DNA from 3 places in the Bacillus pumilus genome. Region 3 is predicted to be linked to each of the others. Evidence: predicted binding sites of a transcription regulator. Region 3 holds the regulator's gene; each other region holds the start of a gene.

Region 1 (6,033 bases), 290 kb from region 3:
TCGCCGAAATGGCCTTCATATCCGCTTGTTTTCCATATAAATGAACCGGAAGAATGCATGCCGTTTGATCTGTGATATGCTTCTCTATTTCACTCGGTGCCAAGCAGTAAGTATCTGGATCAATATCGGCATAGACTGGAACAGCACCAATCGCAAGCACTGCATTTTCTGTTGCAGCAAAGCTATTCGCTGGCAAAATGACCTCATCTCCTGGAGTGACACCTGCTGATATAAGGCTGATCATTAGGGCATCTGTTCCACTTGACGTGGCAATGACATATTTCTTCCCTAAGTACTCAGCGAGCTGCTTTTCAAACGCCGGGATATATGGCCCTGAAGTAAAACGGCCAGAACTCAATACTTCTTTCAGCACCTGCATAATATCATCGATTTCATCCTCTGAAATCAGTTTATCAACTGGCAGAAACGGTATCTTTTTTTCCTTATTTTGTTTATAATGGAAGAGAATTTTTTCCAATCCTGTGTGCCCTATATCTTGCTCGAGGAACGTCACCAGCTTTTCATTTGCTAGGTGCTTCTCAACTGAATCAGACTTTACTTGAACACCTTGATTGATCATATCCAGCAAAGGAAGATAATCCTTGCTTTTACCTGATATCTTCGTCAATATTTGCATTCCATTCCCTCCAATTAATCAATTCCATTTGTTAATATTTAACTTGTTTCACATTGTAAATGATGTTATCGATTTCAGAACAATAACTTTGTGTAAAGGATTTGTTAATATGTGTACAATTTATGAAATTGCCAAACGCTGCGGGGTTTCAACCACCACCGTTTCCAGAGTGCTGAATCATCATCCATATGTGTCAGAGGAAAAGCGCCAGCTCATTTTACAGGTGATGAAAGAAATGGAATATACACCGAGTTCAGCGGCTCGCACCCTTCGTTCACATCAGACAAAAACCATTGCTGTGTCTGTCCCGGCTGTGGACCATCCTTTTTTTGCACAATTCATTAAAGGAATTTCAAAAGAAGCACTGGATCAAGGCTATAAAGCCATCGTGCTTCAGACGTTTTATCAGGAATCATTAGAGCTTGAAGGGCTTCAATTATTAAAAAGAAGAGAAGTAGATGGGGTCATATTAGGGGCATTAGAAAATCCGTGGGAAAAGATCGAGCCATTTTTAACGAACGGCCCTATTGTCATGGCGAATGAATATCATCAAACAGCAGACATCCCGATTATTGGATACGATGAGCGGGAAGCTGCCTATAAAGCAGTTGACTACTTGATTCAGTCGGGGCGGAAATCGATCGGGTTTTGCTTTGATACAGAAAGCAGTGAAGCACAGAAACAAAGGAAACAGGGCTATCTCGATGCTCTTTCTGCACACGGCTTGCCGCTGCATGACGATTGGCTGTTCGGCGAGGCCTTCACCATTGAAGACGGTTTTCGCTTAATGGATGTCATTCATGACATGAAGAATGCACCTGATGCCATATTCACCGGTAATGATCAAGTCGCAGCAGGGCTCATTAAACAGGCCATTTCTTACGGTTATCAAATTCCTAAGGATCTAGCGGTGATCGGCTATGACAATCAAGACATTTGCGAGGTGACAGCTCCAACGATCACCACAATCGACATCCCGATCGTAGAGCTTGGCCAGCGGTCTGTGCAGCAAATAATCGAGATCCTGCAAGACCAAAAACCATTACAGCGTGAACATATCCAGCTGCCTACCCGGCTCGTGACAAGGGAATCGACATAAACAAAAAAGACTAAGAGCTGTCTCAGTCTTTTTTGGTGACAAAGGGCTAAAATGATCTTTATTTTAGCCCTTTGTTTTCCTTTTTTCAGCGTGATAGAAAACCTTTGCAGTCTAGGAAGGACGAGCAACGGAGCGGAGCGAATTTGACATTCGTGAGCACCGGAGCACAGGCCTGACAAAGAATGCGAAGGTTTGTCTACACGCTGTGACTGAGAGCTGTCTCAGTCTTTTTTTAAACCTATATAAATTGAGCAAGAATGAATGTCCATACACACACTATGCCGAGCAGGATGAAGCTGTACTTCACAGTCTTTTGGAAGAGCTCAGATTCTTTACCTGTTTCTCCAACTGCTGCTGTAGCAATGGCGATAGATTGTGGAGAAATTAATTTCGCCATGACCCCGCCTGTTGTATTTGCTCCGATTAACAAACCTGCTTGAGAGCCGATTTGAGAAGCAGTAACTGCTTGAAGGTTACCGAATAAGGCGTTGTTACTCACGACAGATCCTGTAATAAACACCCCGATCCAGCCAAGCACTGGGCTGACAAGCGGGAACAAATCGCCTGTTTTGGCAAGTGCAAGCCCAATGGCTGAACTTAGTCCAGCGAAGTTCGCCAAGTTGGCAAAGCCCATGACAAAACAAATAGTGAGAACTGGTACCCAAAGCTCTTTCACTGATGCTTTTAAGCAGGCAGCGCCTTCTGTTAATGTAATATGTCTGCTAAACAAACCTGTCAGCATCACCGCAATCAGAATGGCAGTACCCGTTGCACTGATCACATCAATTTTAAAGATCGCATCAATAGGTGTTGCTGTTTGTGCAATTGGTGGTAATTTTACAATTTGCTGATGCAAAAATGGCATTTTTACTAAAATGGTTGTCCAGTTGAACGGGCCTCCTACAGCAAACAATGCTTTAAATGCTGGCAGACTCCATACCGTAATCACGGCAGTTAAAATATAGAATGGAGACCATGCTTTCAGCACTTCAACGCCGCGATACGTTTGTTTCTGTTCAATGTCTGGTGCCCCTTCTTCACGATAAATATGTTTCGGCTGCCATTTTCGAAGAAATAAAGCCAAAATCCCCATACTTGCTAAAGCTGAAATAATATTGGCAAGCTCAGGACCCATTGTCACCATTGTGACAGCTTGCAAAATGGCATAGCTTCCACTCACAACAAGCAAGGCAGGGAGCGTTTCTTTAATCCCTTTGAATCCGTCCACAATGAGAATGAGTAGGAACGGAATACAGAATGAAATAAACGGAATCGTAAACACAAGGGTTTGAGATAATGCAAGCGGCGTCATATTGCCCATTTGCGCCCCTGTAATGACTGGGATACCCACAGCACCAAATGCGCCAGACGCAGCATTGGCAATTAAGCAGAGCATCGCAGCTTTCAGCGGTTTAAACCCAAGCTCTGTTAAGAGAGCGGCACTAATCGCAATCGGTACACCAAACCCAGCGGCTCCCTCTAAAAATGCGTTAAAACTAAAACCAATTAATAAGAGCTGAAGACGTTGATCTTGAGAGATTCCTGCAATACTAGAACGAATAACATCGAATTTACCAGATTTCACAGCAATTTTATAGAGCCACACCGCCATGATGACGATATATCCAATCGGCCACAGCCCATTAGATATACCGAGCAGCACAGCAGATAATGCCTTTTCAATTGGCATGTGAAAGAAGAAAACCGCTGTTACAAAGCTGACGATTAAGGTAAAACAAGCGGCTAAAACACCTTTTAACTTAAATACGGTTAATGCAAGTAGGAAAAACAAAATTGGAAGCATTGCTACCAATGCACTCACGAACTCATTACCAAACGGATTATATATTTGCTGCCACATAGTGATTCATCCTTTTCTGCTCAGATAGGTTGCTTTTGATTAAAAATGAGGAGCCAAAATCTCTTTTAACACATTCACACTGTGCGCGAATTGTTCTTTTTCTGTATCATTCAGTGCAAGCTCTATCACTTCTGTTGCGCCATTTCGATTCACAAGGGCAGGTACACCAATGTAGACATCTTCTGCTCCGTACTCTCCATCTAAGTAAGTGCTGACAGTCAAAATACTGTTTTCATTGTGCAGAATCGCTCTTGTTATGCGGGCCAAACTCATCGCTACGCCGTAGTAAGTAGCGCCTTTTTTCTCAATGATTTGATAAGCGGCATGACGGACATTTTCCATCATCTCATCTAAATCTTCTTGTTTGTATTGATCATTTTTCTTCATTAATTCTGTAATCGGTACACTTCCGATATTCGCATGACTCCAAACAGCAAGCTCTGTATCCCCATGCTCTCCAATGATGTACGCATGCACATTGTGTGCCGCTGCGTCAAAGTACTCACTAAGCATGTATCTAAATCTTGCAGTATCAAGTGTAGTTCCACTGCCGATCACTCGTTCTTTTGGCAGTCCACTGAATTTCCAAGTCGCATATGTTAAAATATCAACAGGGTTTGTGGCGACTAAGAAAATACCATCGAATCCACTTTTCATCACATTGTCTACAATGCCTTTAAATATATTTAAGTTTTTTTCAACAAGGTCAAGTCTCGTTTCACCTGGCTTTTGGTTCGCTCCAGCACAGATACACACAATGTCCGCATCCTTACAATCCTCATAATCTCCATACCATGTGTTCACCGGATGCGGAGCAAATGCTTTCCCGTGGTTTAAATCCATGACGTCACCCATTGCTTTATCTTGATTCAAATCGATGACAACCAATTCATCTGTGATCACTTGATTTATTAATGTAAAGGCATAACTGCTACCTACAAAACCTGCTCCAATAAGTGCTACTTTGTTTACTTTTTCGTTTGTCATTTATCTCATCCTCCTGAGTAAAACTAGGTTGTTTTTCGTATGTGAAGTATTTCACATTCTTATTGTGCAACACTTCACAAACTTTTTCAAGGGGGTTTCTGAAAAAAAATATGTAGCGAATTTGTGAACACTCTTATTGTGCTTTCAAAGCGCTGTCTCCATGCATATTTCCACAAGAAAAAAGCTGCCAAGCCATTGTCAGCAGCTTTATACATGTTAATAAGGTCCCCAATTGATCATCACGCCGATGCAAATAAAGACAAGGCCAATGACAAACCAAATGAGCGCAAGCGGCACCATAAAACGAAGCCACTTCACATAAGGAATACCACTTGCAGCAAGCACAGCCATGAGCACACCTGACGTCGGATTGATACAGTTAACCACCCCTTCGCCAAGCATCACCGCTTCTACAGCGACCTGTCTTGTGATGCCCATTAAGTCAGCCAGCGGCGCAAGAATTGGAATAAAGACAACCGCTTCTCCTGATCCTGATGAAATCAAAAAGTGAAGAAGTGCACTCGCAATATACATCCCGATCGCACCAGCAATTGGACTAAATCCTGTCAGCATACTCGCCAAGCCATTAACCACAGTATCAAGCAGCTTACCGTTTTCCAAAATGACAGAAATGCAGCGTGCCATCCCAACAATGAGTGCGCCGTAAACAAGACTTTGACAGCCGATGATAAACGTTTTCGCAATATCATTGGCTGCTAATCCGCCAAGCAATCCAGCAGCAATGGCCATGAAAATGAAGACTCCTGCCATTTCCTTATCGGTCCAGCCAAGCTGAAGCGCGCCATATAAGAAGCCCCCAAGAGACAATCCACACACTGCTAAAATCAGCTTATGCCTGCCCGTAAATGCAGGCTTGTCCACAGATTCTGCATCAGATCCGCCAAGTCCCTTCGCAGGAAACCATTCATCTCCAAGAAGACTTCCCTTCTCTTTATTCTTTAGGCGTCTTGTATATAAATAGATGTACACAATACTAGATATAAGAAAACAAAGATAAATAATGACACGCAGGCCAATGCCAGAAAAAATCGGCAGCTCTGCAATCGTCTGAGATAACCCCAGTGGAGATGGAGACAATATGGTTGCGTTAAACCCGGCATAACAGCCGATATAAATGACCGCAGCTCCTGCCACAGCATCCCATTTCAAGGATCTTGCCACAATGATCCCGATTGGAATAAATCCTATAACAGAGTTCACGACAATTCCGGTCGTTCCAAGCACTGAAAATAATCCTCCAACAATGCAAATAAACAACAATTGCTTTGTTTGAAATCTGCTGATGACATGGTGAATCATTCCGTTAATGGCACCTGTTTTCTCCAAAATGGCTATGGTTCCACCAGTAAATAGAATGAGAAAAATAATAGAAGAAGACCCTACCATCCCTTCCTGAATGGCTGTAAAAAAGCCCACTGGACTTACGGG
Region 2 (6,033 bases), 820 kb from region 3:
AATCGTCCAATCTCGCGATAATGCGTTCTACTTAACCCGTAATTACTTAAAAAACGACACCCGGGCAGGCAGTATTTTTATGGATTATCGCAATGACGTCTTGCATGAAAGCCCGAATACTGTGGTGTACGGACATCGGATGAGGGATGGGTCCATGTTCGCTGGACTCACAAACTATTTAAAAAAGGATTTCTTCGATGAGCATCGGACATTTCAGTACGATACGCTGTATCAAAGCTATGAAGCGGAGATTTTTGCCGTGTATGAAACAACGGTGGACTTCGATTATATTCAAACCGATTTTCGAGATCTTGGCGAATATGCGCACTACTTGCAAGCTGTGCGGAAAAAATCAATCTACCAAACGAAAACAGACGTGTCCACCGATGACCTCATTCTCACTCTATCGACCTGTGATCATGTGCTTGCACCGAAAAACGGGCGTCTCGTGGTACAGGCAAAGCTAAAGAAAGTTTACTAGAAAAGGAGAGACAGACGGTTGAAATTTTCACATGTGATCTTCGTGGGACTTGTCTCGATGCTTCTCCTCGGCGGATGCAGTCAGGCAGCACCTGTAGAGAAAGGGAGCGGTCAAGGTGCGCTGAAGATAAAGGACTTTGCCGGCAGAACGCTGTCGTTTGAGGACTCCCCTCAGCGTATTGTCTCATTATCGACTGGAGACATGAGCATCCTATATGCCTTAGGCGGTGAGGTGGTCGGTCGTCCGGACGCCGAATTACCAGAGAGCTTACAACAGGCTACATCAGTCCAAACAATTGGTACCACACATCAATTTGATGTAGAGCTCATCACAAGCTTAAAGCCCGATGTTGTACTTGGGAATGAACAATTAAACAGCAAGGACATCACTACAATAGAAGGAATTGGTTCACAGCTTCTTTTGACAAGTGCCAATTCAGTGAAGGACATCCAGCGCCAAATTACGTTATTCGGAGATTTGCTAGGGAAGCAGCAAAAAGCAAAAGCGCTTAACAAGCAAATCGATCAGCGGAAAAAGCAGGTCAAACAGCCTCAGAAAAAAGTGAAGACACTCGTTGTATACGGGGCACCTGGCACATATATGGCGGCACTTCCTCAATCCTTAAGCGGAGATTTACTGCACATCGCTGGAGGGACGAACATTGCTGAGAATGAACCGGCACTCGAAAAATTCCCTCAATACGCTCAAATCAATGCAGAAAAGGTCATCGAAGCTGATCCTGATCTTATCCTGCTTATGACCCACAGCAATCCTGAAGATGTGAAAGCGGGCTTTATGAGTGAAATGAAACAGAATGCCGCATGGCACGATGTATCAGCTGTCAAACATGGACACGTCGAGATTCTGCCTAGTGATCTATTTGGGACGAATCCAGGCGCAGACGTGATGAGAGCGATTGATGAGCTAGAGAAAAGATTGAAGCGATTGTCATCATGAAAATGAATGCAGAATTAGATTTTCAAAAAAGACAGTCGAGGCGAAGATGGCTGATACCCGGACTATTCATCTCGTTAGTTGTAGGCGCATGCCTAGGGCTTGCATTAGGTTCTGTTCAATTATCACTGCAAGATTTACTCGCTGCTTTGACGGGATCAGGTCAGCCTGTTCATGAGAAAATTGTGATTGATTTACGCCTACCGCGCGTTCTCATCGGTTTCATCGTTGGGGCCTGTCTCGCAGCATCAGGGGCGATTTTACAAGGAGTCGTACGAAATCCACTCGCTGACCCTGGCATCATCGGTGTGACGGCTGGCGGCGGATTGGCTGCTGTGCTTAGCATGATTGTGTTTCCACAATTCACGTATTTGCTGCCAGCCGCTGCTTTCCTTGGCGCTTTATTAGCGGCACTTGTGGTGTATATGCTCTCATTTGATCAAGGGGTTTCACCGCTGAAGCTGATTTTGGCGGGAGTGGCAGTCAATGCCCTGCTTGGGGCGGTGATGAATGGGTTTATGGTGCTTTATAGTGAGCGTGTACAGGCTGTCCTGCCCTTTTTATCAGGAGGATTAAATGGACGAAGCTGGCATCATCTAACCTTCGTGTCGCCATATGCGCTCGCTGGGTTGTGCCTTTGTTTTTTTGCCATCAAGCCGGCAAATCTTCTTTTGCTTGGCGATGAATCGGCTCAGCTGCTAGGTCTCAGAGTAGAGCGCACCCGGTTTTTCTTAATTGCACTGGCGGCACTTTTAGCTGGTGCAGCAGTAAGTGTGAGCGGCTTAATTGGATTTGTCGGACTAGTCGTTCCTCATTTTATCCGTCTTTTAATTGGAGATGACTACCGGTATCTGCTGCCGATCTCGATGCTGGGCGGAGGCGTGCTTGTGGTTTTTGCAGATACAGCCGCAAGGGTATGGTTTACGCCAGTTGAACTGCCTGTCGGTATCCTGCTTGCCTGCATCGGTGCACCTTTCTTCCTCTATTTATTAAAAAAGAAAGGGAGGGGTTAAGTTGGATGTGATAGCTATGGATGACGTGAGTCTCAGTCAAGGAGGCTTTCAGCTGTCATCTATTTCAGCAGCTGTTCCTAAAGGAAGCGTGACAGGAATTATTGGACCGAATGGATCAGGGAAGTCGACTTTTATTAAAGCAGCCGCACGTCTTACGTCAATCGAAAGCGGCACGATATACATTCACGATATACCGCAAAAAGAGATGACAGCTCAGGAGATCGCAAAGGAAATCGCCGTTCTCATGCAGACGAGAACAGCCATTCCATCTATGACCGTACGGGAGCTGGTCGCACTTGGACGCAGTCCGCATCGTTCGATCTGGAAAAAAAGCTCGAAGACAGATCAAGAAGCGATTGAGTGGGCGCTTGATGTGACCAATAGCCGGATTAATGAAAATAGAATGCTGCATACATTGTCTGGCGGAGAAAGGCAAAAAGCGTATATTGCGATGGCGCTCGCTCAGAAGACAGAGACGATTATTCTGGATGAGCCGACAACTTACTTAGATATTGCGCATCAGCTTGATTTACTAGAGCTGCTCAAACAGCTGAATAAGACGCATGGGATCACCATTTTAATGGTTCTTCACGACCTGCAGCAGGCAGCAAAATATTGTGACCGCCTCATCGCGATGAAGCGTGGTCAGATTTATCAAATAGGGACACCAAAAGAAGTATTAACAGAAAGCTTTTTCAAAGAGGTCTTTGGAATTCAGGCTGAGGTTCACTTAGACGGTGATCATCCGCTTATTATTCCAATCGCTTCGATCCAACAACAAAAGGGAGATGAACAAAACATGATCATTGTCAACAACCAGGTAAGAGTAGAAAAAGGCAGTGCCGACCACCTCGTCAAGCGTTTTAACAAGCAGGGACAAGTAGAATTCATGGAAGGATTTTTAGGCATGGAAGTATGGGTCACACAGCAGACAACCGATTACGATGAAGTGACCATTCATACACGCTGGAATCGAAAAGAAGACTTTGTGAATTGGACAAAATCTCAGGCATTTGGTGATGCGCACGCTCATGGAAAAGCGAAACCTGAAGGTCTATTAAAAAACAAAATTACGTACTATGAAGTGCAAGTCACTAGACCAGCCTTACAGAAAAAAGCCTAAAAAAGAAACACAGCGCTGCAACTCACATGCAGCGCTATTTTTTTACGTTTTTTTACTTTCTGTCACATATCTTTGACAAAGTATTCAAACAACTGACACAATACCTCCCAATTTTTAGGTAAAATTTACTTTATTTTTGAAGCGTATGGGTGTAAAGTACAGGTATAAATAACTAACCGAATGAAAAGCAAGAGTAAAATTTCACCGAGTAAACCATTTCAAACAGGCTATTATTTGTGAATCATTGAACAAATAGTGAACATTTTGTGAAATGGTGAGCATAGACATTTCGAATCATTCGGCATGTGAAAGTAAGGGAGGATGTAAGGCTGTGAGTGAGCTGTTTTTAGCAAGATTTCAATTTGCTTCAACGACATTATTTCATTTTATTTTTGTTCCTATGTCAATAGGTTTGGTGTTTATCGTTGCATTGATGCAGACCCTTTATGTCGTCAAGAAAAAAGAGATTTATAAAAAGATGGCGAAGTTTTGGGGTCATCTATTCTTACTCAATTTTGCAGTAGGTGTGGTGACAGGGATTCTCCAGGAATTCCAGTTTGGGATGAACTGGTCAGATTATTCAAGGTTTGTCGGTGATGTATTTGGTGCACCGCTTGCCATTGAAGCACTGCTCGCCTTTTTCCTTGAATCTACATTTATTGGACTTTGGATATTCGGCTGGGATCGTCTGCCGAAGAAGATTCATTTATTGTGTATTTGGCTTGTTTCCCTTGGTACGATCTTTTCGGCGTTTTGGATTTTACTCGCCAACTCATTTATGCAAGAGCCAGTTGGATTTGTCATTAAAAATGGCCGTGCAGAAATGAATGACTTTGGCGCTCTTGTAACGAACCCGCAGCTTTGGGTTGAATTCCCGCACGTTCTGTTTGGTGCGCTGGCTACAGGTGCATTCTTTATTGCAGGAGTTAGTGCCTATAAAATGATCAAAAAACAAGAAATCGCCTTTTTCAAAAAATCATTCCAGATTGCCATGGTTCTCGCTTTAATTTCTGGCTTAGGTGTGGCATTCTCTGGACATGATCAAGCGAAGCACTTAATGGAATCACAGCCAATGAAGATGGCAGCAAGTGAAGCCCTTTGGAAGGATAGTGGAGATCCAGCGGCTTGGACACTATTTGCCAATATTGATACAGATAAAAAAGAAAACTCTGCGGAGATCAATATTCCGTTTGCTTTAAGTTACTTGGCTTATTCGAAGTTTAGTGGAGATGTGCCAGGCATGCTGACCCTTCAAAAAGAATATGAAGCAAAGTTTGGTCCTGGAGACTACATTCCGCCAGTAAAAACAACCTTCTGGAGCTTTAGAATCATGGTTGGTGCCGGCATGCTGATGATTTTTGCCAGTATGATTGGCTTGTACTTGAGCTTTAGAAAGAAACTCGAAACGAACAAATGGTTTTTACGCTTCATGGTAGGGATGATTGCATTCCCATTTATTGCGAACTCAGCTGGCTGGATCATGACTGAAATTGGGCGTCAGCCGTGGACGGTCTTTGGTATGATGACGACGGCTCAATCGATTTCGCCAAACGTATCGTATGGCATGCTGTTATTCTCAGTCATTAGCTTTACGACGATGTATCTGATTCTTGCCATCTTGCTTGCCTACCTATTCATTCGAGAAATTAAAAAAGGTGCACATTCGGAAGAGGATACAGATCAAAAGGATGAAACGGACCTGTCTACAGATCCATTTGATGGAGGCGCATATCATGGCATATCTTAACGAGATTTGGTTTATTCTTGTCGCAGTATTGTTTGTTGGATTTTTCTTCTTAGAAGGATTTGATTTTGGTGTTGGGATGTCCATGCAGCTGCTTGGAAAGGATGCGCACGAACGCCGCATTTTAATTAACACGATTGGTCCTTTCTGGGATGCGAATGAGGTCTGGCTGATTACAGCTGGGGGCGCTATTTTCGCTGCTTTCCCTAACTGGTATGCCACGATGTTCAGTGGATACTATATACCGTTTGCGGTTCTCCTCTTAGCACTTATCGGGCGCGGAGTCGCCTTTGAATTCCGAGGGAAGGTTGAGAAAGCCTCTTGGATCAAAGCATGGGACTGGGTGATCTTCTTTGGCAGTCTGTTGCCGCCGTTTTTACTCGGTGTGCTATTCACAAGTATTTTACGCGGGATGCCAATTGATCAAGACATGAACATGTACGCTGGTTTTACGGATTTTGTGAATCTTTATTCAGTGATTGGCGGGTTAGCTGTGACGGTTCTTTGCCTTCTGCACGGATTGATTTTCGTCACACTTCGTACAGAGGGAGATTTAAGAGATCGTGCGAGAAAGCTTGGCAAACGTGTCCTGCTTATTGCGCTACCAGTTCTTTTCCTATTTGTTGGTGTATCTATCATGGAAACAGACATTTATACGGTACGCCCGATCATCACCATTCCGTTAACTGTCCTCATTGTGGTTTGTTACGTAGCGGCG
Region 3 (6,033 bases):
ACTAATGAAAGAGCACGGGTCTTTTGAGGTTATCGGAGAAACATTAGATGATGCGGCTGGAGAAGCTTACGATAAAGTGGCCCGGACGATGGGTCTCCCGTATCCAGGCGGACCTCATATTGATCGGTTAGCACATGAAGGAGAGCCAACGATTAAGCTTCCACGTGCATGGCTTGAAGAAGGTTCCTATCACTTTAGCTTTAGTGGATTAAAATCAGCTGTTATTAACACACTACACAATGCATCTCAAAAAGGAGAAACAATTGCTCCAGAGAATTTGGCAGCAAGTTTTCAAGCAAGTGTCATTGAGGTGCTTGTTGGGAAAACATTAAAAGCGGCTGAGGCCTATGGCGTCAAGCAGGTTGCCCTAGCTGGTGGAGTCGCTGCCAATAAAGGACTGAGAGAAGCCTTAACGATAGCATTCACGAAGCTTCCTGACGTGAAGGTTATTATTCCACCATTATCTCTTTGTACAGACAATGCAGCCATGATCGCTGCTGCTGGAACCATTGCGTTTGAAAAAGGTATAAGAGGCGATATGGCGATGAATGGGCAGCCAGGCTTACCGCTTGTCTCATATGAATGAAAACTCCTGTGGATACACAGGTTTTTTTCATTTTTAATGAAAGCGATTTATTCACAAGTAAACGTGATATATCCACAATTGTTAGAAAATTTCGTTTTAAAATGAAGTGGATCTGCACAAATACGTTCTTTTATGTGGATATGTGATTAAATCTCTGTGGATAAAGTGGATAAGTCCGATTTTCAAAAGAATAATAAAGAAGTTATTGTGGATATTAATGTGGATAAGAAATCTTCACTAAAAAGAAAAAAGAGCACCCATTAGGGCACTCTTTACGATTCGGATAGCTCTTCCCACTCTGAGAAAAGGGATTCCAGCTCTTGATGAAGTGTATCGTTTTCTGTTTGAATGTTTTGGACCTTCTCGTGATCTTGAAAAATAGCAGGATCACATAGAAGCTCTTCATTTTCACCAAGCCTCGCTTCAATGACAGCAATCCGTTCTTCAATTTCCTCGATTCTGCGCTGCTTTTGTCTTTCTTTCTTTTTCAGTTCTTTTTCTTCCGCATAAGAAAGCTTTGCCGTTTCAACTGGCTTGGCTGCTTGTTTTTTCAGCGCCTCATTTTCTTGAATCGCTTCAAGCTCTAATTGTTCATTTTTCTTTTCAAGGTAGTAGTCATAATCACCGAGATACTCTTTTGTTTCTGTAGGCGACAGTTCGAATACTTTCGTTGCCAGACGGTTGATAAAATAACGGTCATGAGACACAAATAAGATGGTTCCTGGGTAATCAATCAGTGCATTTTCTAAAATTTCCTTACTATCTAAGTCTAAATGGTTCGTAGGCTCATCAAGTATCAAGAAATTGGCTTTTTGGAGCATCAGCTTTGCCAGGGCAAGGCGCGCTTTTTCTCCACCGCTTAATGCATGAACGGGCTTTAAGACGTCGTCACCGGAAAAGAGGAAGTTCCCTAAACATGTCCGAATTTCTTTTTCATTCATATGAGGATAGTCATCCCAAAGCTCATTCAGCACTTTTTTGGAGGATGTCAGTTTGGCTTGTTCTTGGTCATAGTAGCCGATTGTTACATGAGATCCAAGTGTGATGTCGCCTTTTACAGGCTTTATTGTGTTCGTTAACGTTTTTAAAAGGGTTGATTTCCCGATCCCATTAGGACCAATGAGTGCCACGCTATCCTCTCGTTTGATCTGAAAAGAAAGAGAGGATAGGAGCGGTGTTTTTTCATCATAACGAATGTCGAGATCATGTACCTTCAGCACATCATTGCCGCTTTGTCTCGTAATATCAAAATGAAAGTTTGCAGATTTTTCATCACCTAATGGCTTATCTATACGATCCATCCGTTCCAGCTGCTTGCGTCTGCTCTGAGCGCGCTTTGTGGTTGAGGCTCTTGCTAGGTTGCGATCTACGAAATCCTGAAGCTTTGAGATTTCTTCTTGCTGCTTTTCGTAAAGCTTCATATCGCGCTCTAGCTGCTCAGCTTTCAGATCAAGATACTTACTATAGTTGCCTGCAAACTTTTTCATGGCAGTTCTTGAGACTTCATAAACATGGTTCACCACTTTGTCTAAGAAGTAGCGGTCATGGGACACGATCAGAATGGCGCCTGTATAATTTTGCAAATACTGCTCCAGCCATGATAAGGTATCAATATCTAAATGGTTGGTCGGCTCGTCCAGAATTAAGAGTTCTGGTTTCATTAATAAGAGCTTTCCAAGCGCTAGACGGGTTTTCTGGCCGCCGCTTAAGGATTGAACGGTTGTCCCATCTTCAAAGTGACTAAAGCCGAGCCCATGAAGAATGGAGCGGACGTCTGCTTCGTATTGATAGCCGCCTTGGTCTTTAAATTCCTGCTGTAGCCTGTCATAGGTTTTCATGAGGGAATCTAGCTCAGAACCTGTAGAGGAAGCCATTTTCTCCTCGATGGTTCTCATCTCTTGTTCCATCTTTTTCAAATGATCAAAAACCGATAATAATTCGTCTTTTAACGTACGTGTAGACGTCACATCGGTATGCTGTGCTAAATAGCCGATCGATAGGTCTTTCGGTTTGATGATCTCACCTTGCTCGTAAGACAATTGACCGGCAATGATTTTCAAAAGGGTGGATTTGCCTGCGCCGTTACGACCTACAATGGCAATCCGATCCCTTGCTTTGACTTCCAATTTTATATTCGTTAAAACGGTATCAGCACCAAACGATTTGGACAGCTGATTCACTTGTAGAATCATCATGTAACTTCACCTCTGCTATAATATGTTAAGTGTAGCTTATCAGCAGTAAACCAGCAAATGTTACATACAATCGCCATATTCAAATGAAAGACAGATAGGAAAAAATAGTGTATCATTTGAGTGAGGGAGCGTTGAAAAGATGAGTCAATTTAGCCACTTTAACGAACAGGGAAGAGCAAAGATGGTCGACATTAGTGACAAATCGTCTACCGTGAGAACCGCCGTTGCTGCTTCAAGTGTTCGTATGATAAAAGAAGTGTTTCATAAAATAGAGCAGCGTGAAATTGGAAAAGGGGATGTGCTGTCTGTTGCACAGGTTGCTGGCATTATGGCAGCAAAGCAAACATCTACCATCATTCCAATGTGTCATCCGCTTGCACTAAAAGGTGTGGATATCTCCTTTGATTGGGAGGAAGACGGAAATGCGCACATTCTGAACATACAAGTACAGGTGAAAACAAAAGGAAGTACGGGTGTGGAGATGGAAGCGCTCACTTCTGCTTCAGTATGTGCACTGACTGTTTACGACATGTGCAAAGCGATTGATAAAGGCATGATCATCGGTCCTACCTATTTAATTGAAAAGACAGGCGGGAAAAACGGTGATTTTCACAGAGCATCTGATATTTAAGTTGGAGGACCTTATATGAATATAGATCAGTCAAAAATTCCACAAGCGACAGCCAAACGTTTGCCGCTATATTACCGTTTTTTAAAAAATCTGCATGCATCAGGAAAACAAAGGGTGTCATCAGCAGAGCTTAGTGATGCAGTCAAAGTGGATTCTGCTACCATTCGCCGAGATTTTTCGTACTTTGGTGCACTTGGGAAGAAGGGCTATGGCTATAATGTCGATTACCTTTTGACCTTCTTCAGAAAGACACTTGACCAAGATGAAATGACCAATGTCATGCTCATCGGTGTCGGGAATTTAGGGACTGCTTTTTTACACTATAATTTCATCAAAAACAATAATACAAAAATTTCAATGGCTTTTGACGTCAATGAGAGTAAAATAGGAAGTGAGATAGGCGGCGTGCCTGTCTATGATTTGGATAAGCTTGAAGAGCATGTTCAAGAGGTAGGAGATATTCCTGTTGCCATTTTGACAGTACCTGCCGTAGCAGCTCAACCCATTACAGATCGTTTGATTGCCCTTGGCATCAAAGGAATCCTTGATTTTACGCCGGCTCGATTGAATGTGCCGGAACACATTCGAATTCATCATATAGATTTGGCGGTTGAACTTCAGTCACTTGTGTATTTCTTAAAGCATTACTCTGTTACACAGGAGGATTGACGAAAAGGGGTAAAGGGGGTGGAGCAAATGGGTCCGATCGGTCCTGGAAGTTTGGTTCTGATTGCGATTGTTGCGCTCATTATTTTTGGGCCGAAAAAGCTTCCTGAATTAGGAAGAGCAGCAGGAGATACATTACGTGAATTCAAAAATGCCACAAAAGGTTTAGCTGATGATCAGGAAGAAAAAAAGAAAAAAGAAGATCAGTAGAATAGGATGAGCTTCATGAATGTCAAAGATATGCCGCTTATGGAGCATATTGTGGAACTGCGAAAACGTTTAGTGATCATTGCGATGTTTTTTGTCGCCTTTATGGTGGCTGGTTTTTTTCTTGCTAAGCCGGTCATTGTGTATTTACAAAATACCGATGAAGCGGCCACACTGACACTGAATGCATTTAAGCTCACAGATCCGCTGTACGTGTTTATGCAGTTCGCATTTGTCATTGCTTTGGTTTTGACGTGTCCCGTGATTTTATATCAGCTTTGGGCGTTTGTGAGCCCCGGCTTATATGAAAAAGAAAGAAAGGTGACACTTGCTTATATTCCGATTGCACTGCTTTTATTTTTGAGCGGTGTGGCTTTCTCTTATTTTATTTTGTTTCCGTTTGTCGTTGATTTTATGATGCGAATGTCGAATGATTTAAATGTAGAGCAAGTCATTGGGATTCATGAGTATTTTACATTTCTGATGCAGTTAACACTTCCATTTGGCTTTTTGTTTCAGATGCCCGTTGTGTTGATGTTTCTCACAAGACTTGGCATCATCACACCGATGTTTTTATCAAAAATACGGAAGTATGCCTATTTTGTCCTCCTTGTCATTGCCGCACTCATTACACCACCAGAGCTTGTTTCTCACCTCATGGTCACCTTGCCGATGCTCGTTTTATACGAAGTGAGTATCGTCATTTCGAGAGTGACCTATCGCAAAATGCAGCAAACAGAGGAGAAAGAAAGTTATGATGTCACATAAAAAAGCATCGTGATCCGAATAAGGGTCACGATGCTTTTTCTATTGTGAAAGGAATTGATTGATCGCTTGAAATAGATGCTGATAATAGGAAGGCTCATGCGGGACAAAATCTTGTATACAGACTACTCTGCTTTTCTCACGTCGTTCTCCGAATTCATCAACTCCAAAGCCATCAAGCTGCATGTTTTCATATTTTCTTGTGAAAAGCTGCTGTGCATCCATTAGCTTTGCTCTGTAAACTCCAGCGACTTCTTCCTTTTGTAATTGAATGTTCATCTGCTCTTCTTGATGGACGTAAAGATAGACATGGCAACATTCACGATCAGTAAAACTGGGTAGATGGATTTCATCCTGTATAACACCTGCAAAGGCTAGATCTTCAAAAGGGACAGTAAGACCAAGCTCTTCTTCTACCTCTCTCACACCGTCAGAAGGCTGTTCATTTGCAAGAAGATGACCTGCTGCGGTGATATCAAAAAGAGAAGGGAAATTCTTTTTTGCGGGACTTCTTAGCTGAAAATAGAGATAGATGGTGTCATGTTCCTTTTTGAGAAGCCAAAAATGAAAGGTTTCATGCCAAAGGCCTTGGGCGTGGATATCTGATCGGGCAGCGACTCCAATCGTTTCATGCTGCTCATTTAAGATGTTCAGTTTTTCTTGTTCCATGAAAACTTGTCCTCCATAAAAAAACCATTTTCCAAGTGCGGAAAATGGTTTTTGATTTATTTTTGCTGCTGTTTTTTGAGTTTGACTGAGAAGGCAAACATTTTAAGCGCGATATTAATATTATAGGCTGCAAACACCATCAGCAAAATGCTGTAAAATGACCACATGTCACCTGGATTTTGAATGGCCATATAGGTGAAAGCCACACCTACGGCAAAATAAATGATGCCCCATACAACAGGGTTTCTCATGAGAAAAAGCCTCCAATAATCATTTGCATTGTTTGAGATTGTTCTTCAATCATTTTTCTTACT

The links. The regulator Rex, encoded in region 3, represses fermentation and respiration genes when NADH is low (regulators of the CRP and FNR family bind a similar motif). The targets are predictions, from matches to a motif close to TTGTGAAATATTTCACAA.
Region 1: a site for Rex is predicted at 4,624-4,641, ahead of CKW02_RS01700 (L-lactate dehydrogenase). Genes of this name have one in related genera too.
Region 2: a site for Rex is predicted at 3,806-3,823, ahead of CKW02_RS18985 (cytochrome ubiquinol oxidase subunit I). Genes of this name have one in related genera too.

Annotation. Positions count from the first base shown of each region.
Region 1 covers NZ_LT906438.1:303,754-309,786, reverse strand. The annotation lists gene CKW02_RS01715 (DegT/DnrJ/EryC1/StrS family aminotransferase) at 1-637, opposite strand, end outside; gene CKW02_RS01710 (LacI family DNA-binding transcriptional regulator) at 747-1,736, shown strand; gene CKW02_RS01705 (L-lactate permease) at 1,975-3,597, opposite strand; gene CKW02_RS01700 (L-lactate dehydrogenase) at 3,637-4,584, opposite strand; gene CKW02_RS01695 (YfcC family protein) at 4,801-6,033, opposite strand, start outside.
Region 2 covers NZ_LT906438.1:3,627,380-3,633,412, reverse strand. The annotation lists gene srtB (class B sortase) at 1-481, shown strand, start outside; gene CKW02_RS19000 (ABC transporter substrate-binding protein) at 500-1,438, shown strand; gene CKW02_RS18995 (FecCD family ABC transporter permease) at 1,435-2,448, shown strand; gene isdG (heme oxygenase) at 2,450-3,571, shown strand; gene CKW02_RS18985 (cytochrome ubiquinol oxidase subunit I) at 3,903-5,318, shown strand; gene cydB (cytochrome d ubiquinol oxidase subunit II) at 5,305-6,033, shown strand, end outside.
Region 3 covers NZ_LT906438.1:595,278-601,310, forward strand. The annotation lists gene tsaD (tRNA (adenosine(37)-N6)-threonylcarbamoyltransferase complex transferase subunit TsaD) at 1-586, shown strand, start outside; gene CKW02_RS03010 (ABC-F family ATP-binding cassette domain-containing protein) at 859-2,781, opposite strand; gene moaC (cyclic pyranopterin monophosphate synthase MoaC) at 2,921-3,412, shown strand; gene CKW02_RS03020 (redox-sensing transcriptional repressor Rex) at 3,428-4,081, shown strand; gene CKW02_RS03025 (twin-arginine translocase TatA/TatE family subunit) at 4,109-4,288, shown strand; gene tatC (twin-arginine translocase subunit TatC) at 4,304-5,053, shown strand; gene CKW02_RS03035 (NUDIX hydrolase) at 5,093-5,719, opposite strand; gene CKW02_RS03040 (YdiK family protein) at 5,776-5,970, opposite strand; gene CKW02_RS03045 (CPBP family intramembrane glutamic endopeptidase) at 5,967-6,033, opposite strand, start outside.